Regions from separate parts of the Bacillus sp. H1a genome, predicted to be linked through region 1. Evidence: riboswitches for the same ligand, from Rfam matches in the RefSeq annotation. Region 1 holds a riboswitch; each other region holds the start of a gene.

Evidence for each region. A riboswitch is a leader RNA that binds a small molecule or an ion and turns the genes downstream of it on or off. The one in region 1 is predicted to bind cyclic di-AMP.
Region 2: another riboswitch for cyclic di-AMP. It lies ahead of kdpA (potassium-transporting ATPase subunit KdpA); the one in region 1 lies ahead of U860_RS0130520 (APC family permease).
Region 3: another riboswitch for cyclic di-AMP. It lies ahead of U860_RS0122100 (hypothetical protein); the one in region 1 lies ahead of U860_RS0130520 (APC family permease).

Annotation. Positions count from the first base shown of each region.
Region 1 covers NZ_AYMH01000132.1:454-6,348, reverse strand. Annotated here, with positions in the region: gene U860_RS0130520 (APC family permease) at 457-2,283, opposite strand; cyclic di-AMP (ydaO/yuaA leader) riboswitch at 2,426-2,572, opposite strand; gene U860_RS36935 (hypothetical protein) at 2,734-2,862, shown strand; gene U860_RS0130505 (hypothetical protein) at 2,953-3,333, opposite strand; gene panE (2-dehydropantoate 2-reductase) at 3,579-4,511, opposite strand; gene U860_RS0130495 (hypothetical protein) at 4,687-5,895, shown strand, end outside.
Region 2 covers NZ_AYMH01000028.1:57,545-70,200, reverse strand. Annotated here, with positions in the region: gene U860_RS0113765 (MATE family efflux transporter) at 1-439, shown strand, start outside; gene U860_RS0113760 (peptidase E) at 688-1,386, opposite strand; gene U860_RS0113755 (DUF3942 family protein) at 1,795-2,193, shown strand; gene U860_RS0113750 (BlaI/MecI/CopY family transcriptional regulator) at 2,324-2,740, shown strand; gene U860_RS0113745 (M56 family metallopeptidase) at 2,742-3,554, shown strand; partial or broken gene U860_RS33320 (cytochrome c biogenesis protein CcdA) at 3,609-3,719, shown strand; gene U860_RS0113735 (TlpA disulfide reductase family protein) at 3,744-4,298, shown strand; gene U860_RS0113730 (prolipoprotein diacylglyceryl transferase family protein) at 4,313-4,996, shown strand; cyclic di-AMP (ydaO/yuaA leader) riboswitch at 5,152-5,294, shown strand; gene kdpA (potassium-transporting ATPase subunit KdpA) at 5,395-7,062, shown strand; gene U860_RS0113720 (XRE family transcriptional regulator) at 7,134-7,679, opposite strand; gene U860_RS0113715 (D-serine ammonia-lyase) at 7,828-9,171, shown strand; gene U860_RS36405 (hypothetical protein) at 9,239-9,406, opposite strand; gene U860_RS0113710 (DUF445 domain-containing protein) at 9,657-10,904, shown strand; gene exsE (exosporium protein ExsE) at 10,935-11,891, opposite strand; gene U860_RS0113700 (hypothetical protein) at 11,888-12,656, opposite strand, start outside.
Region 3 covers NZ_AYMH01000047.1:8,304-20,959, reverse strand. Annotated here, with positions in the region: gene U860_RS0122140 (DMT family transporter) at 1-261, shown strand, start outside; gene kdpDN (KdpD-like non-kinase potassium sensor) at 449-1,603, opposite strand; gene kdpC (K(+)-transporting ATPase subunit C) at 1,660-2,241, opposite strand; gene kdpB (potassium-transporting ATPase subunit KdpB) at 2,259-4,349, opposite strand; gene kdpA (potassium-transporting ATPase subunit KdpA) at 4,363-6,030, opposite strand; gene kdpF (K(+)-transporting ATPase subunit F) at 6,050-6,130, opposite strand; gene U860_RS0122110 (SipW-dependent-type signal peptide-containing protein) at 6,127-6,231, opposite strand; cyclic di-AMP (ydaO/yuaA leader) riboswitch at 6,333-6,478, opposite strand; gene U860_RS0122105 (hypothetical protein) at 6,737-6,967, opposite strand; gene U860_RS0122100 (hypothetical protein) at 6,985-7,371, opposite strand; cyclic di-AMP (ydaO/yuaA leader) riboswitch at 7,465-7,612, opposite strand; gene thiD (bifunctional hydroxymethylpyrimidine kinase/phosphomethylpyrimidine kinase) at 7,732-8,544, opposite strand; gene U860_RS0122090 (thiazole biosynthesis adenylyltransferase ThiF) at 8,560-9,579, opposite strand; gene thiG (thiazole synthase) at 9,572-10,342, opposite strand; gene thiS (sulfur carrier protein ThiS) at 10,345-10,548, opposite strand; gene thiO (glycine oxidase ThiO) at 10,564-11,673, opposite strand; gene tenI (thiazole tautomerase TenI) at 11,666-12,286, opposite strand; gene U860_RS0122065 (ABC transporter substrate-binding protein) at 12,297-12,656, opposite strand, start outside.

The DNA.
Region 1 (5,895 bases):
ATTTACAGTACTCACTTAATGTTATAGAACATTTCATAACTTATCATATGTGCTTAGTATGAATAGTCTTGTATAAACTTTCAATCTTCACATGCACATAGTGAATATATTACATGAAAATATTATTCGTTTTAAACTAATAAACCTACGTAAGTATGAAATTTCATTTTGTTTTCATTCAAATTTTGTACTGTAAGGTCATTTAAACACAGCTATTTATCCACCGTAAAGAAGTATTTTTATTCCCTTTATTTTCAAGGTCTCATGTCCTTATTTCAAAATAAAATCCGAGAGACTAACTCAATTGAAATATCCATAACTCACACTAGAAAACGTGACTAACCCACAAACAATAAAATTATATTAGTATATCTTTTAGGCCGATATGCAATTATGCATAGAACATACAAAAAGATAGCTTCACAAAAGTGAAGCTATCTCTAACATTTATTTTTCTTATTTTTTCAAATGATATGGCACTGTCGTAATAACAACATTTCTTCGATACAGTAGAAACGCACGAATGAGTAAACTAGACTGATTATGAAGAATGTTATGCCAACCTTTTTTCGGAATAAACTGTGGTATAACGACCGTAACTCGGTAATTTGATTCACTCGCCTTATATTGCACCGTATCAATAAACTTTGTTAACGGTTGAATAATACTTCTATAATGAGAATGTAATGTAACAAGCCTTACTTCAGGTTGCCACTTCTTCCATTTCTCTTCAAATTTCTTTTCCTCTTCTCTGTCAAAAGCAACATATACAGCGATAACTTGATCTGCAGAAAGAGCCTTAGCATAATTCAATGAATTTTCTACTACATGAGTCATGCCAGCTACAGGAACGACAATTACATTCCCCTCAATCGGAACAATTCGCTCACAAGTTTTTAAACTTAATTGATCACCCACTGCATCATAATGCTTCTTAATTCGATGAAACAAGAAGATAATGAAAGGTAAGAAAATAAGTATTGACCAAACTTGCGCGAATTTAGTTAAAAAGAACATACTCATAACGATAAAACTAATAACTGCACCAGTTAAATTAATCGTTAATCGTAACATCCATCCCTCAGGTTTTTCACGAAGCCATTTTAGTACCATTCCAGTTTGAGAAAGTGTAAATGGAATAAATACCCCTACCGCATATAGCGGAATCAAGTGTTCTGTTTTCCCTTGGAAAGCTACAATTAAAATAATCGAAGCAATCCCAAGTATAATAATACCGTTTGAATACCCTAGACGGTCTCCTCTAATTGTAAACATTCTCGGGATGAACTTATCTTTCGCAAGATTAACCGCCAATAATGGAAAGGCAGAATATCCTGTATTAGCAGCAAGAATTAATATTAAAGCTGTTGTACCTTGTATGAAATAGTACATGAAATTACGTCCAAATGTTTGTTCAGCGATTTGTGAAACAACCGTTACTTGTTTACTTGGATTAATGCCATAATAGTAAGCTAAAAAGACAATTCCCGAAAATAAAACGGCAAGTAAAGCACCCATCGCAAGCAATGTTTTTGCCGCATTGTTAGGAGAAGGATCTTTAAAATTTGGGATTGCATTAGAGATTGCTTCAACACCTGTTAAAGCAGAACTTCCTGATGCAAACGCTCTTAACAGTAAAAACAAACTAATTCCTGCAACGGGTGTTCCAATTGGCGAATGTAAAGTCGGTGAAACTTGACCAGTTAAAATATTATATATTCCTACACCAATTAGTATAAATAATGCTAAAACAAATAAATAAACAGGATATGCTAAAATCGAAGCTGATTCAGTTACCCCTCTTAAATTTAAAATAGTAATCAATATGACAAATATAATCGCAATGATTACATTATGTGCATGTAAGCTAGGAAAAGCAGATGTGAGCGCATCTGTACCTGCAGACACACTTACTGCAACAGTTAAAATGTAATCAACTAATAAAGATCCTCCTGCTATTAAGCCTGGATTCATCCCTAAATTTTCTTTTGATACAACATATGCCCCCCCGCCATGAGGGTAAGAAAAAATAATTTGTCGATAAGATAAAATAAGAGCTGTCAATAATACTAATACCCCAACAGCTATTGGAATAGAATACCAATAAGCTACTGCTCCAAGACCTGCTAATGCAATTAAAATTTGCTCTGGACCATAAGCAACCGATGACAATGCGTCAGAAGATAAAATCGCTAACGCCTTCGTTTTATTAAGCTTTTGTTCTCCTAACTCGGTTGATTTTAACGGTCTTCCAATTAAAAATTTTTTGATAGCTGAAACCACTGCTGTCCACTCTCCAATAATTTTGTACGAACCATTCTGCTAGTCACAACCAATAAACTATCTCTTCAGAAAATAAAAATGTCTACAAGCCATAACGAATAGACTTGTAGACATTAATTTTTTTGTCGCACAAGCTCCACCTTCCTTCTCAATATAACGCTTACGAGGTTAGCTGTCGGATTCGGGCCTATGAGTAGCCCTACCTTTTTCAAGGATTCACCCCATTGAATTATGTACTAATCCATTTAAACGGGTCCCCCGCACCATGCAGTTTCAGCGATTTAGAAAATTGAAACTGTGGATTATAATACTCCTTTATTTTTAAAAAGTAAATAAAAATTTTCATAAAATAACTCAAATTTTAAAAAGCTAAAAAAATTATGATGATTATGTATGATTCCAGAATAAATAATCATAATTAATAATATTACAACCATTTAGGAGGCTCATATGTCAAAGAAAAAGAAACCAATCTTATCAGATTATTTTTTAGATGAAGTTAGAAAAGAAATCAACCATCTATACGGTAATATGGAAAAAGAACGGGATATTACACAAGAAAATAAAAGGAATCGATAATTGATTTGAACTAAGTTACAACATTAAAAAAGTCTGTTTTTACATAATGTAACTTAAAACAGACTTTTTTATTCTTAAACACCGATAAATTTATTGCGTATAAATTACAACAAGCATCCAAATAGCTAAAGCAGAAATAACTGCAAGTACTATACGAGTAGATAGTACACGCACTTCAAAATTTGTCTTTTTTGATGGTTCAGGATATGAAATAATGTAAATCCCTTTTAAGAGTGATAGCCACCCTATAAGTGTTACAAAGCCTTGCCAATTGAACTCCCATACATTATGCAAAATAACTGTGCTTACGCCTAAGAAAATTGATAAAAATCCATACATAATTCCAGAACCTCTATCTTCCACAACTAGCCTTTTCAATTCGCGTAACACGGATGGCCGTATAAAAAGAATTCCGGATACAATTAATATAATCCAGCCCCAAAACAAACCTAAAAAAGTAATTATAGTCATGCTCCCCTCTCCTTTCCATCACATTTATATTTCAATACTCACCATTTTTAGAACTCACTTATTTATCTATGTATTAAAAGCAAACATCCAATTTCATCAAATGCTGTTTTTATACGTGCACTAAATTATTCAAAATCCCCATTGAACGATCATACATTTTCTACCTTCACTAAAAAACAGAAAGAAGTATAGAAAAAACAATAATGTTTTTTCTATACTTCTTTCATTTCACTACTACAAATAAACTATACCAATTCTTTATTTAAAAACATTTCTTGATATACTTTTAAGTTTTGATATACTATTTCCAATAATGGAGTATCTATATGCAATTGCTTTGCTAGTTCCAACAAATATCCTTGCAAATGCGCCCCTTCAATGAACGAACCTTTTTCCATATCACGCTGCATAGAGGACTTCATATCATAAGAAATTTTATCAATTGTTTTCATATGTTCCTCAACAATATTATCCTTAACTGGAGCTCCAAATGCCCTCATAATTTGCATAGATTCCTCAAATACATTTCGGATAAATTCACGTCCACCTTCACTTTCACGAATCGGCCCTATTGGCGCACGCATTAATGTTGTCACTCCTGACATTACGGTGATAAATAAATATTTATGCCACATGTCCTGCAAAATATTTTCACTTAATACAAAACTAGCTTTCGTACCCGCAAATACTTTAGAAATACGTTGCATTCTCTCTACATCTTGAGGCTTAATTTCCCCAAATACAAGTCTATTGGCAGCACTAGTTTGTACGACATCCCCTTCGCTATTTAATGTCGTTTCAATAAAGCATAAACCACCAATCACCTTTTCCTCACTAAACTCTTTTTGTAATAGTGATAAATGAGCCATACCATTCAATAATGGGATTATGACTGTATTCTCACCTACAAATGATTTCAAATCTACTATTGCCTCTTTTAGGTGATATGCTTTTGTTGAAAATAAAATCACATCAAATGGAGCAGTGATATCTTCTTTCGTTATTAATTTCGGTTGAAATGAAAAATCTCCGTTAACGCTTCGGATAACAAGACCTTTTTTCTCTAATTGTTGTTTCCGTCTACTACGAACGAGAAAAGTAACATCTTCTCCCTTTTCTACTAGTCGTCCACCAAAAAATCCACCAACGCCTCCAGCTCCTAATACTAAAATGCGCATATTACATCCCCCTTTTTAAAACATGATATTACTACTTTTAGTATACATAATATTGTACATGTCCCCTAATGAATAAGCTGAATTTTCATTCTTAACCGAGTGAAAAACAGTGGTTATTTTTAAGCAGATTTGGGCATGTTGTTTCTATAGCTTATATTGAAAGGAAACTATGTAAATGGAGGCAATACAAACAATCGAAGAAAAATATGTATCAACAGCGATTTTTCAATTTATTTTCCCATTTTCGTTCAAAAGTGGATATGAACAAAATATGTTCCCTTTCTTACAAAAAAATGATTTCCGGCCCTTTCGACTCGATCATCTCGAAGATGAAAATACATATTACGGGGAGTTTCATGTTTCACATCAAAATATGGAAGCATACTATCTTTCATTTACAAATAAAATTCTCTTTCCTCGCTCTGAGCATCAAAAAGGATTACAGCGCTATTCTAAAGATCTCAATTTAAACGGACATTTAACAACAAATCTAATCTCTGTCCCGTTCACAGTGCACTCAATCGATGTAACACTATGCCCTTATGAACTTGGGTTCCTAACAATTCGAACTGAAGTTAACACCTCTCCAAATATGACACTATCAGACGCAATAGAATTCGCTACACGATTCCGTGTACTTGAAACGAGAGATGAAACGGACGAAAATATTTGCATAACATGCGATGGGAAAAAATATTCCCAAGTTGAAAAATTCATTTTCGGTTATTTATTTAACGGCTTAACAGATTTTTTTGAAAAGAAAAGATTAAGAAGTTCTTACTTTCAAACTTTTCCTTTCTTTGAAGACCAAAGAATGTACGTGCAAACTTTGTTATCGCTAAAAGAAAATATGGAACTTAACGTTATTGATGTTTATCGTACTTCCAGTCTTTCTGGATTAACAAGTGATGGTAAACCATATGTTAGTGCGAACAATCTCCCTTATATTAATGATTACTTAAAACAGCACGCCTATCAAAGGTGGGCTCCTAATCGTTATTTCATAATGGAAGAACATATTTTCACATGTATTACGAACGAAGATGATAATAAAATAGCTAAACTTGCTAGCCAAATGTATGGGGAGTTTTATTACGCTTTATTATTAAACTTATTTCATAAAATTGTATTATTAAAAATGGCAAACGCTTATGCTGAACTAAATATTGAACAGGATACAAATGAGATAGAGAAGTTAATTTATTCTATCAATTCGTTTACAGCTAATTATTTTTCTTTAGAATTAGTATCTCAGTCACAAAGTGAAGATATTTTCTTTCGTTTAAGAAAGCTTTTCAATATTGAAATACTGTTCACAAATGCGAAACAAAATCTTGATAGTTTGTTTAAATATCAAGAAAATGTTGCCTCTAAAAAAGATAGC
Region 2 (12,656 bases), on a different contig from region 1:
GAACCAATTTGATCGATTGCAGAAAGTTGTTAAGGCCGGAATTATTATGAATTACATCATTGGTGGCGTATTAATATCACTTATTTACTTGTTCTCAAGAGATATTCTAGCACTATTTTTAACGAGTCAAAATACAATTGAAATTGCTCATAGCCTAATCATGATTACATTATGGAGTTACTTAATTTTCGGTCATGCACAAATTATTAGTGCGACAATGCGAGCAAGTGGTATAGTACTATGGCCAACTGTAATCGGTGTTGTATCAATTTGGCTTGTTGAAGTACCTGTGGCGTATTATCTTTCTTACCATACGAGCCTTGGCATAGAAGGGATATGGATTGGGTATCCAGCTGCATTCATCGTCAGCTTAATATTACAGTATGCATATTATAAGCTTTCATGGCAGAAGAAACGAATTACACGATTAGTAAGTTAGAAGATGAAAATGAGGTGTCCGAAAAGTCGAACTTTTTGATGAGGTGATGCCCTTTTGATTTCGTACAATAGTAAATGGGATTATATCAATAATTTTTCGAATATATCTATCATAACTTGCAATATATCGGCAATTAGACAAAGTATATCGATTTGCCAACAAATACTGACAAAAGTAGCAAGGCTATAAAAAGAAGAGGCGGTGCCAAAATATCATTTGGCACCGCCTCATTTTTTGTTAGTAAATGTCTATAAATAACTTTTCAAAGTTATGTCAAAATGTTGTCTAATGAGTTTTCCATTATTCATATAAAACTCCCAAGCTTTCTCTGGTTCACCGATAATTTCAAATGAATCTTCTGTAATATATAAAGCGCAATTATCTTCTAATGCAATGCCCTCTATATGAACTTGGTGAGTTTGTAAAAACGTATGGAAGGCATTCATTCTATTTAATTGATTGTAATGGGGGCAAAATCTTTTGTTAACAATACTCCAGCCACTACTTTCTATATAACCAGAACCTTCATAATCTGAACGGATGCTAGATGTGAACCAGCACATAGCACCGGCACTATATCCTGCAATAAGTGTTCCATGTTGTAAAGCAAATAGTAACTTTGCATCTAGTTTATGTTCTTTCCATTGTTCCAGCATTTGAACGTAATTCCCACCGCCAAGATAAATTAAATCGGCAGAATGAATCATCTCATCTATTTCATATTTAGTAGGTGTTTCGTTTATAATACGTAAAATTTGAACCTCACAATGTAATTGTTTTTCAAACGTTTCTAAAAATAATTTTATATAGTCTTCATCATCATGACTAGCTGTTGGAATAAATAATACTTTTGGGTATTGTTTATTTGTTAATTTTATAAGTCGTTCATTAATATGCAAGTGATTTGAATCTTGTAAATCACCGCCACCAATGACAGCTAATTTCATAGGAAAGCACCACCTAATAATATTTGTTATGTAAAAATTCGATAGCGGGGAGTTACATTCCTTCTGTGATTTAATGAATTAACAAGTAGAATGAATAATAAAAAATACAGTTTAAAATATATTGAAATAGTAAGGGCTGTCGGTAGCTGTAGATAGCAAGGGATTAGAAGCGGTTTATTGATATATAATACTGGATACTATCGTTTCAAAGTATGGAAGTAATATGGTTAAATGAATATAACGACGTATTAATTAATATTGAATGAGCTTTTATAGTTAAAAGGTGCGGGAAATACCAGAGAATTTACAAAAGTGGCTTTTACTTTTTATAGGAACTTATTTTATAATATGGTAAATTTATACCAATATATTTATTTGGTATGAAATGAAAAGAGGGAGCGTGAAAGAGTGGATTTTCGATTTGAATTTACAACAAAACTGAGAGAATATTTAGATGATGAGAAGGATGAAAAAATAATAAAGGATGGACACAGAGATATAATTTTTCAGTATTTATATCCTTTAGAGAGTGAAATTGGCTTTGTTAAAAATCCTAATTTTACTTTTTTGGCATCAGGAAGACGTTCACATATAGTATTAGAAAATATTGAATTTAAAACAGAAGTAAACGTAGAAAGTAATGTAATTGAAATTACAAAAGTAGTGGATAATGTCGTTATTCCATTGGATACTATCGTAGCAAAGGATCGGGAATTATTTGCACTAGGGCGTAATGAAAAATTTAGTGTGCAAATATTAGAATATTATCTCTTTGAGACATTTGGTGAGAAGTTAGGTTTACAATGAACCTAACAAGGTACAGACTAATAATTAGTGGAGATTGGAAAAACACTAATTAAAGTATCAGCTTATAACATTCATGTTTGACCTTTTATTTATTTCGTACTACAATCTGTAGTGTGAAAGGAGTTATAATATGTTTACTCAAAACTACAAGTTAAATGAGCAAGGATTAAATCACTTTTTCGGACCGCTTGAAGCGAAAATTATGGAAATTGTTTGGTCTACTCAAGGTATTACTATTAAAGAAGTACAGCAAAAATTAAGTGAAGAATCCCCGGTGAACTTTAATACTGTAATGACAGTTATGAACAGATTAGTAGAGAAAGCACATTTAGAAAAACATATTGTGAAAAGAAGTGGTATGTATCGTGCTGCACGAACGAAAGAAGAATTTTTATCCGATCAAACGAAGAAAATGACGCAGGAATTAATGGGTGAATTTGGGGATCTTGTTGTGAGTCATATGATAGATGAGTTAGAGCAAGCTGATCCGTCTTTAATAAAAAGGTTAGAAGAGAAATTAAATCAGCTAAAAAAAGAGGATCGATAACATGATGTGGCAAATGCGTAAAACCGTTTTGTTAGCAGTGAGTATTAGTGTTCTTTTTTTTAGTATGTTAGTATACTACGTCACATACCCATTTCTTTTTCAAAATAAAGCATTTTTTCTTTCACAGTTTTGTTTATTTGAATTGCAAAAGCATATGAGGGAACTATCAATACTCCGCATTATGATGGCTGGATTACTGTTATTTACTGTATTCATTATAAGTAAAAGAATTTGGAAGCAGTTTTTTTATAGTAAAAGATTGAAGAAAAATCTCGTGTCTATTACAAGAAAAGGAAAGCGAGTATACGTATTATCGACGTTACAGATTACAGCATTTACAATTGGGTTATTTCGACCGAAAATTGTAATTTCAGAAGGGATGTTTCAGTCGTTTTCAGAGGAAGAAATTGATGCGATTGTTTTACATGAGGAGTATCATCAAAAAAATCGAGATCCATTAAAATTATTTTTCTTTACACTGTTAGCAGAAGGAATGATGTATATTCCTGTATTAAAAGGGATGCTACAGCGTTATCATGTGTATCAAGAGCTATCAGCTGATAAATATGCGATGCAAAAAATGAAATCTTCATTCGAGCTAGGTAGTGCGTTATTAAAATTAATTAAAATAAAGACGATGGAAAATAAATGTATTACAGCTTCATTTGCGAAAACCGCAATTAATTTACGGATCGAGCAAGTGTTGAATGAAAAAGTTGTTAAGCTCAATATACCATTACATACAAATTCAGTATATGTTACGTTAGGGCTATTTTGTATGTCGATTGTACTTATTGTCGGAGAGTGCATATAGCCTCTTTTTTTACTTATTAGCACTACAATTTGTAGTGTAATATGGAGGAATAAAATGAATGCAGCGGATCTAACAATTTGGCTAGTAGTAGGGACAGGGGTACTTTCATTTATATCACCATGTTCTTTACCGCTATATCCATCTTATTTATCATATATTACAGGATTTTAGAAATGAGGAGGAAGAAAAGTGAAGAAACTAATTGCTATTATACTAGCTGGGGCACTAATTTGGGCAGGAGTTAACTTTTATAATACTAAGAAAGAAGAAAAAGAAAGAAAAGCGAAACAAGCGGAGTTACAAGAGAAAGAAGTATTACCACAAGTGGGATTTAAAGCGCCGAACATAACATTAAAAGGATTAGATGGAAAGCTTTATTCGTTAAATGATGCAAAGGGAAAACCATATATTATTAATTTTTGGGCATCATGGTGTGGCCCATGTGAAATGGAGGCTCCTGACTTAGTTCGTTTGTATGATAAATATAAGAAGGATGTTGAAATCTTTGCGGTAAATGCAACTATCGGGGATCCAGTACAAGAAGCGAGCGCATTTGCAGATCGTCACGGATTTAAATTTCCTGTTCTATTAGATATGGATGGAGTAGCTGGAATTGATTATAAAGTATTCTCGTTACCAACGACATTTTTTGTTAATAAAGATGGAATTATAGCAGATCAAGCACGAGGGGTATTACCTCCAGATCAATTAGAAGAGAAGTTTAAGAAATTAATTGAGAATTAAGAGGGGATTTTATAGTGATGGAGTGGATAGTGAGGTTACAACCAGTATCGCTTATAATAGGAAGTCTATTTGGATTTATACTGATGAAACGAAAGATGAGGCACCAAAATGTATCATATGAAAAAATGATGGATGTTGTAACAAATGCTTTTCTTATCATCGTATTTGTATGGAAATTTGCACCGGCAATTTTAAATCCAGTATGGGCAATAGGATCGCCATTGCAAGCGTTATTAGCTGTAGGAAGTATTCAGCACATTATAGTGGGGTGCATAATTGCAAGTATATACATTGTTTGGAAAAGTAAAAAGAAGCAATTTTCGCTTCGTATTTTACTTGATGCATTGCCTTTTGGACTATGCATGAGTATTATTTTTTATTTTCTATTTCATCAAAAATTAGGTGTACAAACTACAGTGCCTTGGGGTGTGAAAATATATGAATCTAAATTTTTATATCATCCTATTTTCGTGTATGAAATTGTACTCGCACTTTGTATAATAGGCTCGTTATGGTTAAAGAATGAAAGATTAGGAAATAGAAAGAATATAAGCTTCTTTCTAATCTGTGAAGGAATAGCTCATATACTCCTTTCGCTAATTAGTGAACAAAACTCGATTCTATTGGGTCTGTCTATACAGCAAATAATGAGTTTTTGTGTTATTAGTTTAGGTATTTTGTTAGTGCCAAAAAAATAAAAATAGCCATGTACGGAGAGCATCCGTGCATGGCTATTTTTAATAGTTATTTTGTAATAGTTTGTTGTAAAAAGAGAATTATATTTCTCTCTTTACAAGTACAATTCAGAGGAGTATATTTACAGACAGAATAGCTCAATTTGTATTTGGCAGCCGAATATGTATCGCTTAATCCATTATGGAGCGGGGGAACCAAATTTGTGCATATGGCATTAGGGGTGAATCCTTTTTATAGGTAGGGCTAATCTCAAGGTCCGAATCCGACAGCTAACCTCGTCAGCGTTTTGAGAGGGGGGACTTGTGTATATAAAACACTAGGTGCAACCTAGTGTTTTCTTTTTTTATTCTCTTAGTAGCAAAAAATGAAAATATGTATTCTTAAAGAGAGGGAGAAAAGAATGAGCTGGTTTACAAGTCTAATTACAATTGTTCTATTCGTGTTAATCGCAAAACCTATGGGAGATTATTTATATAACGCTTTTCAAAAGCATCATTCATTTCAAAAAGTATTTGGACCGATAGAAACAGTATTATTTAAAGTGACTGGAGTTAAAGGTCATAGTCAAAGTGGTAAAAGATATATTTTTTGCTTATTAATGACGAATTTTTCTTTTATTGTAGTCGTATATGCTATTTTTAGGTTACAAGGAATATTGCCGTTAAACCCTAATCATTTTGAAGGATTAGAACCTACTTTAGCTTTTCATACAGCGATTACGTTTATGACGAATGCAAATTTACAACATTATGGTGGTGAAAGTAGTTTATCGCATTTTTCTCAAATGATAGGCGTAACGTTTATGATGTTCGCGGCTCCAGCAACTTCAATGGCGGTAGGTATTACATTTATTCGTCTATTGGCTGGGAAAAGAATTGGGAACTTTTTTGTTGATTTTGTTCAATCTATTATACGTGTACTTCTGCCGATTGCGTTTATAACATCATTGTTATTTGTATTATTAGGAGTACCGCAAACCCTTGATCCAACAGTAACTGTGAAAACGGTAGCAGGAACAATACAAGAGCTTCCACGCGGGCCGGTAGCTTCTTTATTATCTATTAAAGAACTAGGTGACAACGGTGGCGGATTTTTTGGAACGGTTTCTGCACACCCTTTCGAAAATCCTAATATGGTCAGTAATGTGTTGCAGATGGTATTACAAATGCTAATGCCAATGGCGTTTCCATTTGTATATGGGAGAATGGTCGGTAATCGAAAGCAAGGACGAATGCTTTTTATATCAATGCTTATTCTTTTTATAATTGGTTTCTCGGTTCTTGCTACGACTGAATTAAAGGGGAATCCGCTGTTAAATCAATTAGGATTAGAAAGCTCACAAGGAAATATGGAAGGGAAAGAAACGCGTCTCGGTGTTATTTCTTCAGCTCTTTACGCGAATGTTACAAGTGCCTCTGGTACTGGTGGGGTCAATACGACTCATGACACGTTAACGCCAATTGGAGGGATGGTCCCGCTTGTAAATATGCTTTTAGGAGCAGTGTTTGGTGGTATTGGAGTTGGGTTTATGAATATAATCATGTATGCGATGATTGCTGTGTTTTTAGCAGGATTGATGATCGGCCGTACACCGGAATTTTTGAATAAGAAATTGGAAGGAAAAGAAATGAAGTTAATCGCGATTACGATTGTATCTCAGCCATTACTTATTCTTGGAGCGGCGGCAATTGCTTTTTCGACTTATCATGGAACGGATGCCATTTCCAATCCTGGTTTTCACGGTTTAACTCAAGTAATATATGAATATACGTCGTCAGCTGTTAATAATGGATCTGGATTTGAAGGGTTAAAAGATAATACACCGTTTTGGAATCTTTCAACTGGTATTGTAATGTATATTGGTAGGTATTTTGGAATCATTACAATGCTTGCTGTTGCAGTAGGGCTTAAAAAGAAGAAGATTATTCCTGAAACGATAGGAACCTTTCAAACTGATACTCGTTTATTTGGCGGGATTTTGTTAGGGACAATATGTATAGTAGGTGCATTAACATTTTTACCAGTGCTCGTACTTGGCCCAATTGCTGAATTTTTAACGATAATTTAACTATATCATGTAATAAAGAAGGGTAATCCGTGTTTTTTAGGATTACCCAGTTTTCATTTTCATAATATGAACTAAAAAATCGGCGGAGTAACAGAAAATAAAACAATTGCATTTTTCTCGAATTGATTCACCCATTTATGCTTTAAATAAGCCGGTATTTTTACACTATCACCAGTTTCTAATATGTATTCCTCGTCGTTTAAATACAATGTAATTTTTCCGTCTAATACGAATGCTAATTCTTCTCCTTTATGTTCTAAAAGATTTTCTGATGAAGAAGTATTTGGAGGAACAGTCATAATTGCTGTTGCTAAATTTCCTGTGAAATCAGGCGATAACAATTCATATGATAAATTATCAATAATCATTTTTTTTCGTTTATTAGAACGAACGATTAAATCGTCTGTATTTGTTTCTTCAAGTAAAAAACTAAATGTTGGAACATCAAGAGCTTTTGCGAGTACCTTTAATGTTTGAATGGAAGGATTAGCCGAACCACGTTCAATTTGACTAAGCATAGATGGTGTAATTTCAGCCAACTTTGCTAGTTCTTTACTAGTTAACCCTTTTTCTTTTCTTTGTTTTTCAATTTTTTTACCAATATCTATATTTTCCATTATAAATTCTCCTTAATAATTATTAAATTACATTTAAATAAATTAAATTAAAATTAACTAAAACTGAATTTTGTGTTAAACTATATTAAAATTAATTCAATTATAATTTATTGTATGGCTAGCTACAAGGATATGAGGAGGAAGAGGAATGAAGGAGATAGAGGCATTAAAAGAACGATACCCACTATTAAACAACCTTATTGCAACGGAAGAAGTATTTTGGGTGAACTCGAATACGAAAAAGTATGAAACGGCGATAAAAGGTTCACCGCTTAATGAAGAAAATGTAAAAGATGCAGAAGAGAGGTTAAAACGCTTCGCACCATATATTGCAAAGGTTTTTCCTGAAACGCAAGAAACGAGCGGAATTATAGAATCTCCTTTAGTGAAAATACCTTCTATGAAACAATCTTTAGAGAAAAATTACGGGCAACCTATTTTAGGAGAATTATTATTAAAGTGTGATAGTCATCTTCCAATATCAGGGTCAATAAAGGCAAGAGGTGGCATTTATGAAGTGCTGAAACATGCTGAGCAATTAGCTTTGCAGCATGGAATGTTAGCAGAGAAAGATGATTATTCAATTTTAGATAGTGATAGATTTAGAGGGTTTTTTGCGAAGTATTCAATTGCAGTAGGTTCTACAGGGAATTTAGGACTAAGCATCGGTATTATGAGTGCGAAATTAGGTTTCAATGTGACTGTTCATATGTCAGCAGACGCAAAAGAATGGAAAAAAGATTTATTAAGAAGCAAAAATGTAAACGTTATTGAATATGAAGCTGATTATAGTAAAGCGGTAGAAGAAGGGCGTCAACAAGCAGATGCTGATCCTAGTTGTTATTTTGTTGATGATGAAAATTCACATGATTTATTTTTAGGATACGCAGTAGCAGCGTCTCGTTTGCAAAAACAATTAGAAGAGTTAAAAATTGTAGTAGATGAAGAACATCCTTTATTCGTTTATCTTCCGTGCGGAGTCGGTGGGGGCCCTGGTGGAGTAGCATTCGGTTTAAAGTTATTGTATAAAGACAATGTTCATTGTTTCTTTGCTGAGCCTACGCACTCTCCATGTATGCTACTAGGCTTAATGACGGGGCTTCACGATAAAATTTCCGTTCAAGAAATCGGCATTGATAATGTAACAGATGCTGATGGACTTGCGGTAGGAAGACCATCAGGATTTGTCGGTAAAACGATGGAACCGTTTTTGAGCGGGAATTATACAGTAAGCGATGCAGAGTTGTATAGATTGTTAAAAGAACTGGCTGATACTGAAAACATATACTTAGAGCCTTCTGCGTTAGCAGGTATGATAGGTCCGTTAAATGTATGTAAAGTTGAAAATGAGTATTTACAAAAACATCAGTTAACGGAAAAGGTAAAGAAAGGCACACATATTGTGTGGGGAACTGGTGGGAGCATGGTTCCAGAAGAAGTAATGAGTGGGTATTATAAAAAAGGTGTGGAATTAATGTTAAAAGAAAAATGAGGCTATTTACAGCCTCATTTTTCTTTTATTTATATGGAATGTTTAAAAAATAGGGAGGAGTAAATTATTATGACGAGTGTAAAAATAAAAGCGTATAGCAAATGTCCAACAAGGCCAGTCCTATCCAGTCTCCTAGCCATTTAGAAGTGTTACCTAAAATAATAGGCATAAATGAATGAGCAATTCCGGAAAATGTACAAGTAAGAAATGTTCCCCAAAGCTTTCCTAATAAGATAACTAACCTTGGCCAAAGGTATCCTCTAAATATAATTTCTTCTTCAAAACCAATATTAATTAACTAGTAATAAAGATAATAAAACATTTCTAAATAAAGCCCATATATTTTTTGATACTTATATGAATCATTATAAAAACTTTGTTATTTTCACCCTAGTTCTTTATAGTATAGATATAAAGGATTGCTAATATTGATTAAATATAATAAAAAAGCTTTATTTTATATAATAAGAGGATGTGTGTATACAATGTCATTACAGACAAAATATATAGCAGGTATTTCGCTTGGAGTTATGGGGGTAGGCTTTGCGGCTTCTATCCCTTTTCAAGGAACGGTAGCAGGAGAAATTATACAAGGGGGATTTGAAGCAGGATTAGTCGGTGGGCTTGCGGATTGGTTTGCAGTTACAGCTTTATTCCGTCATCCGCTGGGAATTCCGATTCCACATACAGCATTATTACCTAAAAATCGGAAGCGGGTAACAAAGGGGCTCGTTTCTACGTTAGAAAATGAATGGCTGACGAAAGAAAGTATTACAAGTAAAGTAAAAGAAATGCAGCTAGCACAAATGGTACTGCAAATTGCTGAAAAAGAGTTGCAGTCTGATGCTGTGAAAAAGGGGATTGTAACGATTGCAGAGAAAGCTATTGTTACAATAGATACGGAAAAGCTAGCTGTTATTATTGAAAAAGAATTAAAAACGTATTTGCATACAATTAATACAAGTAACATTTTACAAGTGCTTGTTGATCAATTAGTTGTGCAAGAATATGATGAACATACACTTGATTACATATTAGTAAAAGTGAAAGATTGGACAGCACAAGATGAAGCACGTTACCAGCTTGGAAGCTTAGGAATGAAGGCGATGGAAAATATAAAAGTAGATGGATTCTTACAGTTTACTTTGAAATCGTTTATGAATATTGTAGATGAAGATAAAATTGGCGGCATTTTGCAGAAGTTTATCATTAGCAATATTAACAGCTTACAAGATGCTGATAATAGTACGAGACAACTTATATTAGCGAAAATTCGTCAAGAAATTATAAATGTAAAAGAAAATGAAGCTTTATTACAGGAATTAGAGAATTGGAAAGAAAAATGGATTGCCAATTGGAATGCTACTGACAAAATAAAAGAGATGCTAGAGCAAGTACAACAAAGAGCAGTTACCTTTGTAAACAATGAAGAATTTGCGGATAAATATGTTATTCCATTTTTACAAACACAAATGAATAAAATAAAAGAAGACGAACAGACTGTTCAAAAAATAGAAGATTGGTTACAAAAACAAGTTGTTAATATTGTTGAAAATAACCATTCGAAAATTGGAAAGCTTGTGCAAGAAAACCTTGATAAGTTAGATGATAAAACATTAATTGAAATGATTGAAAATAATGTTGGTAAAGATTTGCAGTGGATCCGTGTGAACGGGGCTGTTTGTGGCTTTATGATTGGATTAGTGTTAGAAGGAATTAAAGCGATTATTTGAGAAAAACCTTCCACAAATGTGGAAGGTTTTTTACTTTTCGATAACGCTCATATTTAAATTATAAGCCTTCTCAATATTTAATTTATACGTCCCATTTCCTGTTTTAATTGAGTTTTTATACCAATGTTCTTGTTCGTTTAATTCAGGATTGTCTTCTGAAGTATTATCTTCCTTTTTCGTTAAATCTTCTACTTGTTCCCAAGGTGTGTTTCCATGAGTTTCTTTTTGATTTGTTACGGCTGTTAAAGAAACATCACTTTCTTTTGCTAAATGAACAGATACGCTTGAACTGTTTTGTACAAACCAATTATTTTGTAATTGACCTGGATAAAGAGATAGTTCGTTATTTGAAGCACGAATTTCTACATTTTTATTTTGTGGAAGAACGAGTGTTGGTTTCACCTGTGGTGAAGAGTTAAATAACGTATGCTGAACCGGTAATGATTTTAAAGTTATATACATCGTTTCTCCAGCTGTTTGAACTGAAAGGAAATCCTCTCGTTTTAAATTTAGTTTTTCATTTGCTTTCGTCGTCATTTCATATGTTCCAAATAGATGAATTTGATTTGTATTATTTCCCTCTATCGTTAGTGGATGCTGCCCCGCATCCACTACGATTTTTTTGATAGATTCAGGTATATCAAGTTGTCCATCTGGAATATTACTCGTTTGCCTAGTTGTGTTAATAGAATGACGAACTTCTTCTAGTAATCCAGTTGATAATAAACAGTAAAAAGCAATTCCAACGCTTCCTAAAACTCCGATAAAGAAAATACTAAAAATATCATATTTAATAAATGATTGTTCCTTCTTAGAAAATAGAAGGTATAGTAAAATTTCAGCACCAAGTATGATAAGTAAAACAGGCCACCACGCTGTCAATGTATCTAGTACTTGAGTACCTTTAATAACTGAAAATAGTAAGAAGCAACCTAATGCAATAATAGAAAGCCCCATTGAAAATGTTCCAACGCGCCATGTTCTCATTCTTTTGTACCACCTTTGTTTTCTTTATTTCCAAGTAACAATTTAAAGCCGCCACCAATTAAAAGGAGCGCAACGATAGATGTTTGGAAATATCTATAATACAGTTCGCTAAGATGAATATTAAATATAGTTGCAAAATAGTTGTCCAAAATAGGAAGGAGTGTTTGATCTAATAAATAATAACCACCTAATGCTATTAACCCAATGCCGATCCATCTTTGATGATTTATGAAATAATCGATAATAGGCTCGTCATTTACACGTTCTTTTCCATATTTTGCTGTTTGCTGTAATGTGTCAAAAAAGCTATAAAACCAAATAATTGGTACTAAAAATAAAAACGCAGAGAGTCTTAATAAATCGAGTAAATAAATAGATAGTAAAAAGGCTGCCATAAGCTGAAGACCACGGCGTTGCAAGCCTAAATACATATGTCCTGCTCCAGGGAACATTGCCAAAATAGAAGCGAATGTTTTACTTTTCTTGCCTAGTTCTCGATGTTCTTCAAAATCTTCGAAAATAGTACGATCATCTAGTTGCTCACCACGTTCTTTCTTCTGTAGTTGCTGAACAACGTCAAAGAAGTTATAAATCCATAAAACAGGTAGCGTAATAAGGAAAATAAGGAAACCTTCTTGATGAGTTAGTAATGTAACAAATACAATCATGCTACCTAGGCCTGTGCATGCAACTAAAAATGTAAGACCACGCTGCATAAGTCCTAACTGAAAATGTCCAAGTCCAGGGATGATTGATAGGAGAATG
Region 3 (12,656 bases), on a different contig from region 1:
ACCTTAGCCTTAAGTATATTTTGCACAGCAGTAGCTTTCATTGTTCAAGTTATCGCCCAGCAATATACCACTCCCACACATACAGGTCTTATCTTTTCACTAGAACCCGTTTTTTCAGCCGGTTTTGCCTTCTTTTTCACGGGTGAAACACTCACACTTAAAGGCTACTTAGGTGCAACTCTCATATTATTAAGTGTATTAATTGCTGAGTTAGATTTTAAAAGTTTATTAAAACTCAATTATAAGAAAAATATGGAATAAATATTTCGCCAAGATAGATAAATATACATCCACGTTGAGGGGCTTCGTTTATATTATTTTCATTCTCTTAACCTAGGTCTACTTCTAAGTGAATGTCTTTCTCTCACGGGAATAAAATCCCCATACTCTACAAAAAAGAAAATAAGTAAAAAGCAAAATAGAGACTTCCCGAAAGGAGGTCTCTATTTTAAGCTCTTTGATCAGCAACGATATGGATATCAATATGCTTCGTTTGTCTCATAATTTCATTTACAATAGAACCTTTTCTTATTTCTTCCCACCGTGTTCTTGCTGATTGTCCGAGTAAAATTTGCGTTACTTGTAGTCTGTTCGCGACTTCAATAATAACATCAGCTGGCTTTCTCCCTTTCGCTTCTTCTAATACAAAGCTCGCATCAAATTGATTCGTCAAGGATTTCCACTCTTCAATTGTTTGCTTTTTCCCTGCTGAAATAGAATCTATATTTTCCCTTTCTACATTTAAGACATACAATTCAGCGTTTAACCGATCAGCCATGCGCCATCCCCTTCTTATTAATTTCTCTGCTGTTGAACTGTATTGTACACAAACGAGAATCTTTTCTTTCACGCCAATCGGCTCTATAACTGTTTGACTAATTTTTTCATCCATATCATCTGCAACTTCACGAAGCGATAATTCCCTTAGTGCCCCTAGATTATTAAGCGTAAAGAAGTTTTGTAAGCTTTGCTGAATTTTTTCTTCCTTATATATCTTTCCATCTATTAATCTCTTCCTTAATACCTCAGGTGTTGCATCAACGAGTTGAATTTCATTTGCTTTTTGCAAAATAAAATCCGGAATACGTTCTCGTACTTTGACGTTCGTAATTTGAGCTACAATGTCATGAACGCTTTCTAAATGTTGAATATTAAACGCGGATAATACTGATATACCAGCCTCTAGCAATTCTTGAACATCCATGTACCGTTTTTTATGTTTAGAACCAGGAATATTACTATGCGCGAGTTCATCAACAACAACGATTTGTGGTGCTCGCTTTATAATTCCTTCTACATCCAGTTCATAAAATACTTTCCCTTTATAATCTATTTCTTTTAAAGGAACTTTTTCTAAATCAGCAATTGCTTCTTCCGTCTCTTTTCTTCCATGCGTTTCAATTAAACCAATTACAATATCAATACCATCTTTTTGCATTTCTCTAGCATCAAAGAGCATTTTATAACTTTTCCCTACTCCTGGAGCAGCCCCTACGTATAGCTTTAACTTTCCACGATTTTGCTGACGAATATATTCTAAATACTCTTCCGGTGTTCGCCTTTGAAACGTTGGTTTATAGTCATCTGCATACAAGACACGCACAACCTTTCTTTTGAAACAACGCTACCTCAATCCATTAGATTGAGGTAGCACTGTTACTATTTTATTAGTTTCTGTAATTCTAAATTTAACTTTAAGACGTTTACACGGTCCTCTCCAAATAAACCGAGTGTAGCGCCTTCTGTTTGATTTTTAATAAGCTGATCAAGCTTTTCTTTCGGAATATTTGTTAATTTCGAGATACGATCCACCTGTACGTAAGCTGCCTGTGGACTAATATCCGGATCAAGTCCTGAACCTGAATTTGTTACTAAATCAATCGGTACTTCTGTAACTGGCACACTTGGATTTTGTACCTTCCAATCTGCAATACTTTTCTCTACTCGTTTCGCTAAATCTGGATTAGACGGTGCATAGTTATTAGACCCTGATGCTTCTGCTTTATATTCTATACTAGAGACACGCCCATGAAAATAACGTGGATCTGTGAAATTTTGACCGATTAATTTTGAACCAACTACTTCATTCTTATCATTATATATAAGACTTCCATCCGCATTATCCTTCATTACCGCTTGCGCAATACCAGTTACAATTAGCGGGTATACAAGTCCACACAAGACTAAGAATGTAAAAGTAATACGAATAATTGGTGAAAGTATACTTTGTCTTTTCGCCATCTTTCTTCCCCTCTTCCTTATATGAACAAGCCGACAATCATATCAATTACTTTAATTCCAATGAATGGAACGATAACTCCGCCAAGCCCGTAAATGAGTAAGTTTCGGCTAAGCAGTGCATTAGAACTCATCGGTTTATATGCAATACCTTTCATCGCTAACGGAATTAGTAACGGAATAATGACTGCATTAAATATTAATGCTGATAAGATTGCTGAAAGCGGTGATGTTAATTCCATAATATTTAATGCTTCCATTTGCGGAATCGCAAGTGTAAACATCGCTGGAATAATCGCGAAATATTTCGCAATATCATTCGCAATACTAAACGTCGTTAGCGCACCACGTGTCATTAACAATTGCTTACCGATTCCTACAACCTCAATAATTTTAGTTGGATTCGAATCTAGATCGATCATATTTGCCGCTTCTTTCGCAGCTGTTGTACCACTATTCATCGCTAATCCAACGTCGGCTTGCGCTAATGCCGGAGCATCATTTGTACCATCACCTGTCATTGCTACAAGTTTCCCTTTATCTTGTTCTGCTTTAATAACCGCAATTTTATCTTCTGGTTTACACTCGGCAACGAATTCATCTACCCCTGCTTCTTTTGCAATTGTTGCTGCTGTTAATGGGTTATCACCTGTACACATAACCGTTTTAATCCCCATTTGGCGCAATTGTTCAAAACGTTCACGCATACCAGGTTTTACTGTATCCTTTAAATAAATTAAACCGTAAATACGATCATCTACTGCAACTACAAGTGGTGTTCCACCCTCTTTTGAAATTAAATCTGCTTTTTGATTCACATCTTTTGGAATCGTTCCGCCTTGTGATTGAACCCATTCAATAACGGCACCAACAGCACCTTTTCTCACTTTCGTTCCATCCTGTAAATCAACACCGCTCATTCTCGTTTCTGCTTTAAACGGAACAAATTCACCTTGTTCTGCAAGTTCTCTATTATATGATATTGATTTTGCTTGCACATACTCTATAACAGATCGACCTTCTGGCGTTTCGTCTAAAACAGAACTAATCGCAGCCCATTTCCCTACCTGCTCAATCGTTTCATTTCCTACAGGGAGTAGTGTATGTGCCATCCGGTTCCCGAAAGTAATCGTACCTGTTTTATCTAAAATGATTGTATTAATATCGCCCGCAGCTTCTACTGCTTTCCCTGACATTGCTAATACATTAAACTTTGTCACGCGGTCCATCCCAGCAATACCAATCGCTGATAATAACCCACCAATTGTCGTTGGAATTAAACAAACTAACAATGCCACAAGTACAGCTGTATCAATTTGAAATCCTAAATAATTTGTAAAGATCGGCAACGTCACAACAACGATTAAGAAAATTAGAGTTAAACTCGTTAATACTGTATTTAAAGCAATTTCATTCGGCGTTTTTTGACGAGCAGCTCCTTCTACTAAAGAAATCATTTTATCAATAAATGATTCACCAGGATTACTTGTAATTACAATTGTAATCTCATCACTTACGACCATCGTTCCGCCTGTTACTGAACAAAAATCGCCACCTGCTTCTTTTATAACAGGAGCTGACTCCCCTGTAATTGCAGATTCATCTACAGACGCCAATCCTTTAATTACTTCACCATCATTCGGAATCATTTCTCCTTGTTTTACAATAACAATGTCACCTTTTTTCAGCTCAGTTGCTGAAACTTGAACGATGTCTCCATTTTCTTTTATAATATTTGCAAACACATCCTTCTTCGATTGTTTTAAAGAATCGGCTTGCGCTTTACCACGCCCTTCTGCTAACGCTTCTGCAAAGTTAGCAAATAAAACTGTAAATAATAGAATAAGAGAAACTGTTATATTAAACCACCCTGGTACGCTACTCGAACTACTTGGAAGAAAGGATAAAAGTAACGTAATTATAAATCCAATTTCCACAATGAACATAATAGGATTCTTAATCATTACTTTCGGATTCAATTTCGCAAAGGATTGTTTTATCGCATGCGTCACGATATCGCGATCCAGCGTTTTCGCTTGTCTAACCTCATCTTCTATAACATGTATTTGTGACTCGTTCACTTGTTTTTCTTTTACTACTACCGGCTTCATCATTTACCCTCCATTACTTCAATGTAAGAAATTCTGCAATTGGGCCTAATACTAACATCGGGAAGAATGTTAACGCACCGACAATTACAATCGTTCCGATGAAGATGCCACCAAATAAACTATTATCCGTACGGAATGTTCCGACTGTTTCTGGTACGACCGTTTTCTCCTTCAGTGAAGCGGAAACAGCTAGCATCGTAATTAAGCTGAAATAGCGTCCTAAAAACATAACTAAACCAGTCGTAATATTCCAAAACGGTGTATTATCCCCTAAACCTTCAAATCCAGATCCGTTATTCGCAGCTGACGATGTATACTCATATACAACTTGCGTTAAACCGTGGAAACCTGAATGCGAAATGGCATCTGTTCCTAGATTTGTTGAAAGAGCCAATGCTGAAAATCCTAAAATAAGTAACGGATGAAATAATATCGTTACTGCAATTAATTTCATTTCCTTACCTTCAATCTTTTTACCTAAAAACTCTGGTGTCCGTCCGACCATTAATCCAGATATAAAGACTGCAATAATTGCATACATGATAATATTGATAAAGCCTGCTCCAACGCCGCCATATACTGTATTCAACATCATATTTACGAGTGGAACTAAACCACCAATTGGTGTTAACGTATCATGCATCGTATCAACTGCCCCTGTTTCAGCAGCTGTCGTTACTGTCGCATAAAGTGAAGAGAATACTGTTCCGAATCGTACTTCTTTTCCTTCTGTACTTCCTTGCACATGTTCAATACCTATTCCATTTAACGCTGGATTCCCGTTTAATTCAGATGTCGTAATCGTTATAAACCCTAGTAAAAACACCATAAATAGTGAAACGAAAAGGATACGTCCTTGTTTTTTATTTCCTACCATTCGTCCGTACGTAAATGGAAGTGCTGTTGGCAATAACATCATAAGCATCATTTGTAAAATATTAGTGATTTGTCCTGGATTTTCAAATGGATGCGCTGAGTTTGCCCCGAAAAATCCACCACCGTTATTCCCAAGTTCCTTAATTGAAACGAATGATGCAACTGGTCCACGTAATATACTTTGCTTTGCACCTTCAATCGTATGTGCTGTAACTGCCCCGTCTAACGTTTGTGGTACACCGAGTGCGACAAAGGCTAACGCCGCAATAAATGCAATTGGAAGAAAAACTCTCGTTAAAGCTCTCGTAAAATCAACGAAGAAGTTCCCAAGTTCTTTTCCAGCAAGCCCTCTTATAAATGCCATAACAATCGCTAAAGTCGTTGCTGGTGCTGCAAACATTAAAAACGTAATGGCGATTAATTGTGATAAATAAGACAAACCATTTTCACCGCTATAATGCTGTAAGTTTGTATCGGCCATAAAACTAATTGCTGTATTAAAAGCGAGCGTAGGCTCCATCCCTGCAATATGCGCTGGATTTAGCGGCAGCACACCTTGTAATCTGAAAATGAAATATACAACGACAATCATAAATCCATTTAACAATACTAGTGATAATGCGTATTGCTTCCACGTTTGATTGTATTGTTTCACCCCTGTAATTTTAAATATAAGTTTTTCAAAAGGCCCGAATACTTTATCTAGCGTCTTGCTACCTTGAAAGGCTTTCTCTAAATAAATCCCCATTGGCTTTGCTACTAAAATAAACAAGAGCATTGTAATAACAACTGCAACCCAAATCATAATGAATGATTCCCCCTAATTAAAACTTTTCTGGATTTAATAATGCGTACACTAAGTACACCGTAATCGCTGCAACAATAACCGATAAGGCAATCATCATGATTGCTTCCCTTCTTTCACAACTTTATCTGACCAACTTGCAAGACTTGCCATCGATGCAACTAATACAACAAATATCCCGATCATTACAACATCTAACATAGCTATCCCTCACTTCTTTTCTTGTAAAAATTTACCATTAAAATATTAAAAAAGAACACTGAGCTCTACTCAGTGTTCAAAAAATGAACAACAAAAAGTAAACCTCCTCTCTAAACGCTTACGAGGTTAGCTGTCGGATTCGGGCCTAAAGAGTAGCCCTACTTTCAAAACTGAAAGATTCACCCCAAGTGACGATGCACAAAATTGGTTCCCCCGCTCCATTTCTGGAACTCAGCGATTTTAGGTTTTTTTGGAAATTTTATGAATGATTTATGAGAGTAAATATACTCCTCTATATTTAACTTGTAAAGAGGCAAATTACTTTAAATAAGAAAATATTTTATTATTTAAACGCTTACATTACACGTTATTAATGTTCTTTCATCTATTTTCTTGTCTTTTCTTTCTTTTTCATAGAAATGATCTTTTAAATATGAAATAAAAAGAGCGAATTACATAAAGTGCATAGCTTGTTGCACTCAGCATTCGCTCTTTTATTCAATGCTTAATCTCCTCGTAAAAATGCACGTAAATTTCTCCCGCGAATATAAACTTGTGACAATTCTGCATGTAGCTGCTCATATTCGATAATATCTGTTTTTAAATATAAAGCATCTTTCGATGGCAATATTATATATGGCCTCGGAAAAATCGGATCGAGCACTACCAATTCTTGAACTCGCTCTACCGATACCGCCCAACGATTCGCTATATCTCCAAGTAGTAATACTTTCATCTTCGCTTCCTCCCGCCCTATTCAAAAAATAAAAACGAAATGTTATCACAGTTTGTAAACACGACAATTTTAGCTCCAATTGTTTCATAGAGCCTGGCCGGATATCGTTTATTCCTTGTGACAACAGTAATAGGCGCTTGAAAAGAAAAACGAATACGTTCTGTGAAGAAACTAACTATTGAAAGCTCATCTCCGAGCAAAATCACCTTCTTAATACACTCGCAAATACTAGTAAAATCCTGCTCCTTATTACAGCTATAAGTCGAATCAAATCCATAGTTTCTAACTTCAGCTGCTATCTCTTCATTTGCTGTAAAAATAATTAACTCATGCTGAAATGCTACTAGCTCTCTTAAACTCTTTACTTTATTTTCTTCTCCAACACAAATAAGTGTTAATTCCATATACCTCATCCTCCTTAGCATAAAAGAATCTAAACATAGATTGATATTCTCCTATACTAATCAGACCGATGAAGTGATGTATCCATCATGGCACCGTCCTCTCTCAAGACGCTTACGAAGTTAGCTGTCGGATTCGGACTTTGAGAGTAGCCCTACTTTCAAAATTGAAAGATTCACCCCTAGTGACGACGCACAAATTGGTTCCTCCGCTCCATAAATCTGGACTCAGCGTATTACAAAATAATCCATTATCCCCACATAATACGGAAATAAAAAACAGATTCTGGCTGATATATTACTCTTAAATTTTGAAAAAGTAAACAGAAAAAAAGCCAGTTAAAAAACTAGCTTTTCATGTCTTTATACATGTGTCTTATTCACTTTATAAGCAAAATGATTCGTCGGTCCATGACCAATTCCAATATTCAAAGGCTCTTCAATCGCTATACTAATAAATTGTTTTGCCTCTTGAACTGCCTCTTCAATTGAATATCCTTTAGCAAGTCCTGCTGTAACTGCAGACGCGAATGTACACCCGCTCCCGTGCGTTTGCTTCGAAGGAATTCTTTCACTTCTAAATTCGATAAACTGCTCACCATCAAAGAGTAAATCGATTACTTTATTACCTTGATACTCTGCATGTCCGCCCTTCATAAGAACATATTTAGCTCCTAATTCATGCAATACTTTCGCAGCTTCTTTACTATCTTCTATATTATGAATCTCTAGTCCTGTTAACACTTCTGCTTCAGGAACATTCGGTGTTACAACAGTAGCTAATGGCAATAAATATTCTTTTAATGCGTGTACTGCTTCTTGTTGTAATAATGAAGCGCCACCTTTTGCAATCATAACAGGGTCTAGCACAATATTATTCCAGCCAAATTTCTTAATGTGTTCTGCCACAATTTGAATAATTTCACTGCTAAATAGCATTCCTAGTTTCACAGCATCTGGTGTTAAATCCATACCAATTGAATTCAGCTGTTCCGTAATTCCTTCTAAAGAAACAGGATATACCCCTTGAACGCCAAGCGTATTTTGAGCAGTAATTGCTGTAATAGCTGTCATTCCATACACACCAAGCTCTTGAAAAGTTTTTAAATCTGCTTGAATTCCAGCGCCGCCTCCGCTATCAGATCCTGCAATCGTTAAAGCTTTATTTACTTTCATCTCACTCATCCTTTTCTATCCAAAATAGCGATGATAAATTGTTTTTGCTTCACTTATATCTTTCGTTCCATGCACAAGTACACGGCCATCTTTGAAGGCAACTAATCTCTTTTCTCCAACAGAAAATGATAATAAATATGGATTTACATTCAAATCATTCACGCGATCATTCAGCAATTCTTTATATTGTTCAAAATCCATTTCTTCTTTATGAGGTGGTCTAATTTGAACTGTATTTCTCCCGCATAAAACTGCTGTTTTTGAAGTGTTTTCTTTATTTAAATACGGATATAATGCATCCTCACCACATGAAGGACAATTATGTTTCCGAAGCTTTTGCACATTCATACATGAATATTCATTTTTCCATACATCAAACGACACAAGCCCATTTCGAAGTGATTCATAATCTTCTACTAACAGTTTTAGTGTTTCTGTTACTTGATGAGAAACGACAAGAGATACAGCAGGTGATATAATCCCCGCTGTATCACATGTCGCCCCGCCAAGCGGAATCGATTGTAATAAACAAGATAAACATGGCGTTTTATCAGGAAGAATTGTGTAAGAAAGACCGTAACTACCTACACACGCTCCGTAAATCCACGGAATAGAATATTTTTGCGATATATCATTCACAATAAAACGTGTTTCAAAATTATCAGTTGCATCAATTATTACATCAACATTTGTAACGAGTTCTTCTAATTCTTCAGCCGTTACATCTTGAACGAGAGCTTCGACTCTTACTTCACTATTAATCTCTTCTAGACGTTTTTTTGCCGCTATAGCCTTCGGAAGATTATTCTCTACATCACGCTCCGCGTACAATTGCTGCCTTTGTAAATTACTCCAATCCACATAATCGCGGTCAACAATTGTCACCTTACCAACACCAGCCCTTACAAACATCTCTGCATTTGCACTACCTAGTGCGCCCGCACCGATAATAAGTACATGCTTTTCTCCTATCTTTTGTTGTCCCTCTTCTCCAATTGGAGAATATAGCTCTTGGCGAGAATATCGATTATTCAACTACGCTCATTCCTTCTAAAGGGCTACTTGCTGTTGCACAACGCTTACGTGCAATACGACCCGCTTCAAAGCCTAAGCGCCCTGCCTCAATACCTAACTTCATTGCCTGTGCCATCTTAATAGGGTCTTTTGCTCCCGATACAGCCGTATTCAATAGCACACCATCTGCCCCTAATTCCATTGCAAATGCTGCATCAGCTGGGCTACCAATACCAGCGTCAACGATAACTGGCACTGTTGCTTGTTCAATAATGAAACTTAAATTTAATGGATTTACAATACCAAGCCCTGAACCAATTGGTGATGCTCCTGGCATAACCCCGTGTACACCAAGTTCTTGTAATTTACGCGCTAATACAACATCATCAGATGTGTATGGAAGAACGATAAATCCTTCTTCCAATAACATTTCAGATGCCTTCAATGTTTCTACCGGATCAGGTAATAACGTTTTATCATCACCAATAACTTCTACTTTTACCATGTCACAAAGTCCAGAAGCTTTTGCTAATTTTGCAATTCGAACAGCTTCTTCAGCATTTTTTGCTCCCGCTGTATTTGGTAGTAACGTATATTTTTTCACATCAAGTTTCTCTAATAGATTAGGTTGCTTCGCATCAAATATATCCATACGACGTACTGCGAATGTTAAAATTTCAGCTTCAGAAACGTCAATTGCCTTTTGCTGCACATCAAAATCAGAGAATTTCCCTGTTCCTAATAAAAGTCTAGAATGAAATGAAAATGGTCCAATGTTTAACATAATCAACCGCCTCCTACGAAAGTTACAATCTCAATTTGGTCTCCATCAAAAACAGATGTATCCTTATGATCATCTTTTTGTAAAATATCTTTATTACGCTCTACTACAACGATTCTTTTATCTAATTCTAAATGTGTAAGTAACTCAGCTACTGTTTTTACACTCGCTGGTATTTCAATTTGCTTACCATTAATTTTTAAATTCAAACTTCCATCCCCTTTCTAAACCGATTTAGGAAGCAATGAATCTAGCAAATGATTTTCTCGCTTTCCTTCTATTAAATCAGCCATATACTGACCGGAAACAGGACTTAATAAAATACCGTTTCGATAATGCCCAGTACAAGCATATAAACCTTTTATTTCTTCATGCTCTCCCATATAAGGAGCTCCATGATTAGACTGCGGTCTTAACCCAGCCCACGTACTTTCCCACTCTGCTTCTTTTAAAGCAGGCAATATCGTGTAAGCACGCTCTAATATAGAAGTTATGCTTTCTGGCTGCACAGCTTTATTAAACGTATGAGGATTCATCGTTGCCCCAATTACATAACGGCCACCGCGCTTTGGCGTAATATAAAACCGCTCTTGGAAAATAGGAGCTTTCAAGAGAGGCTTCCTGCTTCTTACTGCAACAACTTCTCCTTTAACTGGATATGTACCCCAATCACTATGGAAATAATGTAGTAATTTCGTACTCCATGAACCTCCAGCGATAACGACTTTTTCACATGTGATTACACCTTCGCTTGTAACAATTCCAGTCACCGTATTGTTTTCAATTTGAATATCAAACACTTCTGTCTGTTCATATATGTCAGCTCCAGAAAATGCCGCGGAATGTGCGAATGCTTTCGTCAGCTCTGGTGCAATAACATGACCGTCTTTTGGGTAATATACCGCCCCTATAATTGACTCGGAAAGAAATGGTTCTTTTTCCCGCAAATGCTCCCCTGTTAGAAAGTAGGAATCTTCGCCTGTTTTCTGTTGCCAATCCATAATATGAAGAATTCTTTCCTTCTCATCTTCATTTTGGGCAATGCGATAAATTCCCTTTTCTTCATACCCAATATCGATGCCTGTTTTTTCACGTAAAACTTCTGCAAGTTGTGGAAATATAGCACGGCTTTCTCTAGCAAGCTCAAACAACGGATCATATTCATCCCATTCTGCCTGAACACCGAGCAAACCAGCTGCTGCTTTCGAAGCTTCAGATGCGATTCCTTGCTTCTCTACAATCGCTACTTTATGCCCTCTTTCCGCTAGAAAGTGTGCAATTGAACTGCCAATTACACCTCCGCCAATAATCGCTACATCATACTTCTTACACATGTTTTCCCGCCCACTTTCTTATTGATTCCTTATAAGATTTCGCCTTGCTATACGGATTACTACTGCTTATAATCCCAGACATAACAGCAATGCCACTTACACCATTTGCAAGAACATCGTTTGTATTTTCAGGAGTGATTCCACCAATTGCGGTGATTGGTATTGATAAACACCTTGCCATATGAGCAATTTCTTCTAATCCTCTTGCTGGCACACCCTTTTTACAAGCCGTTGGAAATACATGACCGTAAACGAGCGAATCCGCTCCATTTTTAAATGCCACTATCGCTTCATCTAAAGAATGTACTGAATAACCAACATGCAAATAAGAAAACTTTTCTTTCACTAACTTTACATCTGCGCTTCGATACCCTAGCTGAACACGTGGAATATTTAATAGAATAGCAATATCAATTCGATCATTTATCACTATTTTGGATGCTGGAAAGCCTTTCTCCAAAAGGCTTTCCACACCGTAATACAATTCCTTCGTATTTTTCTCACGCTCACGAATATGCAAATAATCAATCTCACTCTCAATTTGTATCCCTACATTCACTACCTCTTCGAATGGCATTTGACCATTTGAGATTACATGGAGCTCATTTTTCATATGCATTCGCCTACTTTAAAATGTTTTCGAATAGTTCATCGGCTGGAACAACCTCTTTCGTCATCCCTTTTTCTTTCAACCATTTATTTTGCTGCTCCCATGACTCTTTTGAATCTGATAAGAATGGTTCATCTTTCGTTTCCATCTTCTCTAATAAAATTTTCATACTTTCTTTTTCAACTTCTGGTACAAGTGGGAAGTTTTCTTTTTCTTGATGATTTAATAAAATATTTAGTGCTTCATCCGGATTTTTCTTCATGAAATCATAGCCTTTTTTCGCACCACGTAAAAAGGCTTGCAACGCTTCCTTATCCTTTTTCAAAGTTTTATCACCTGTTACAAATACAAGCTCATGATAATTCGGCACCCC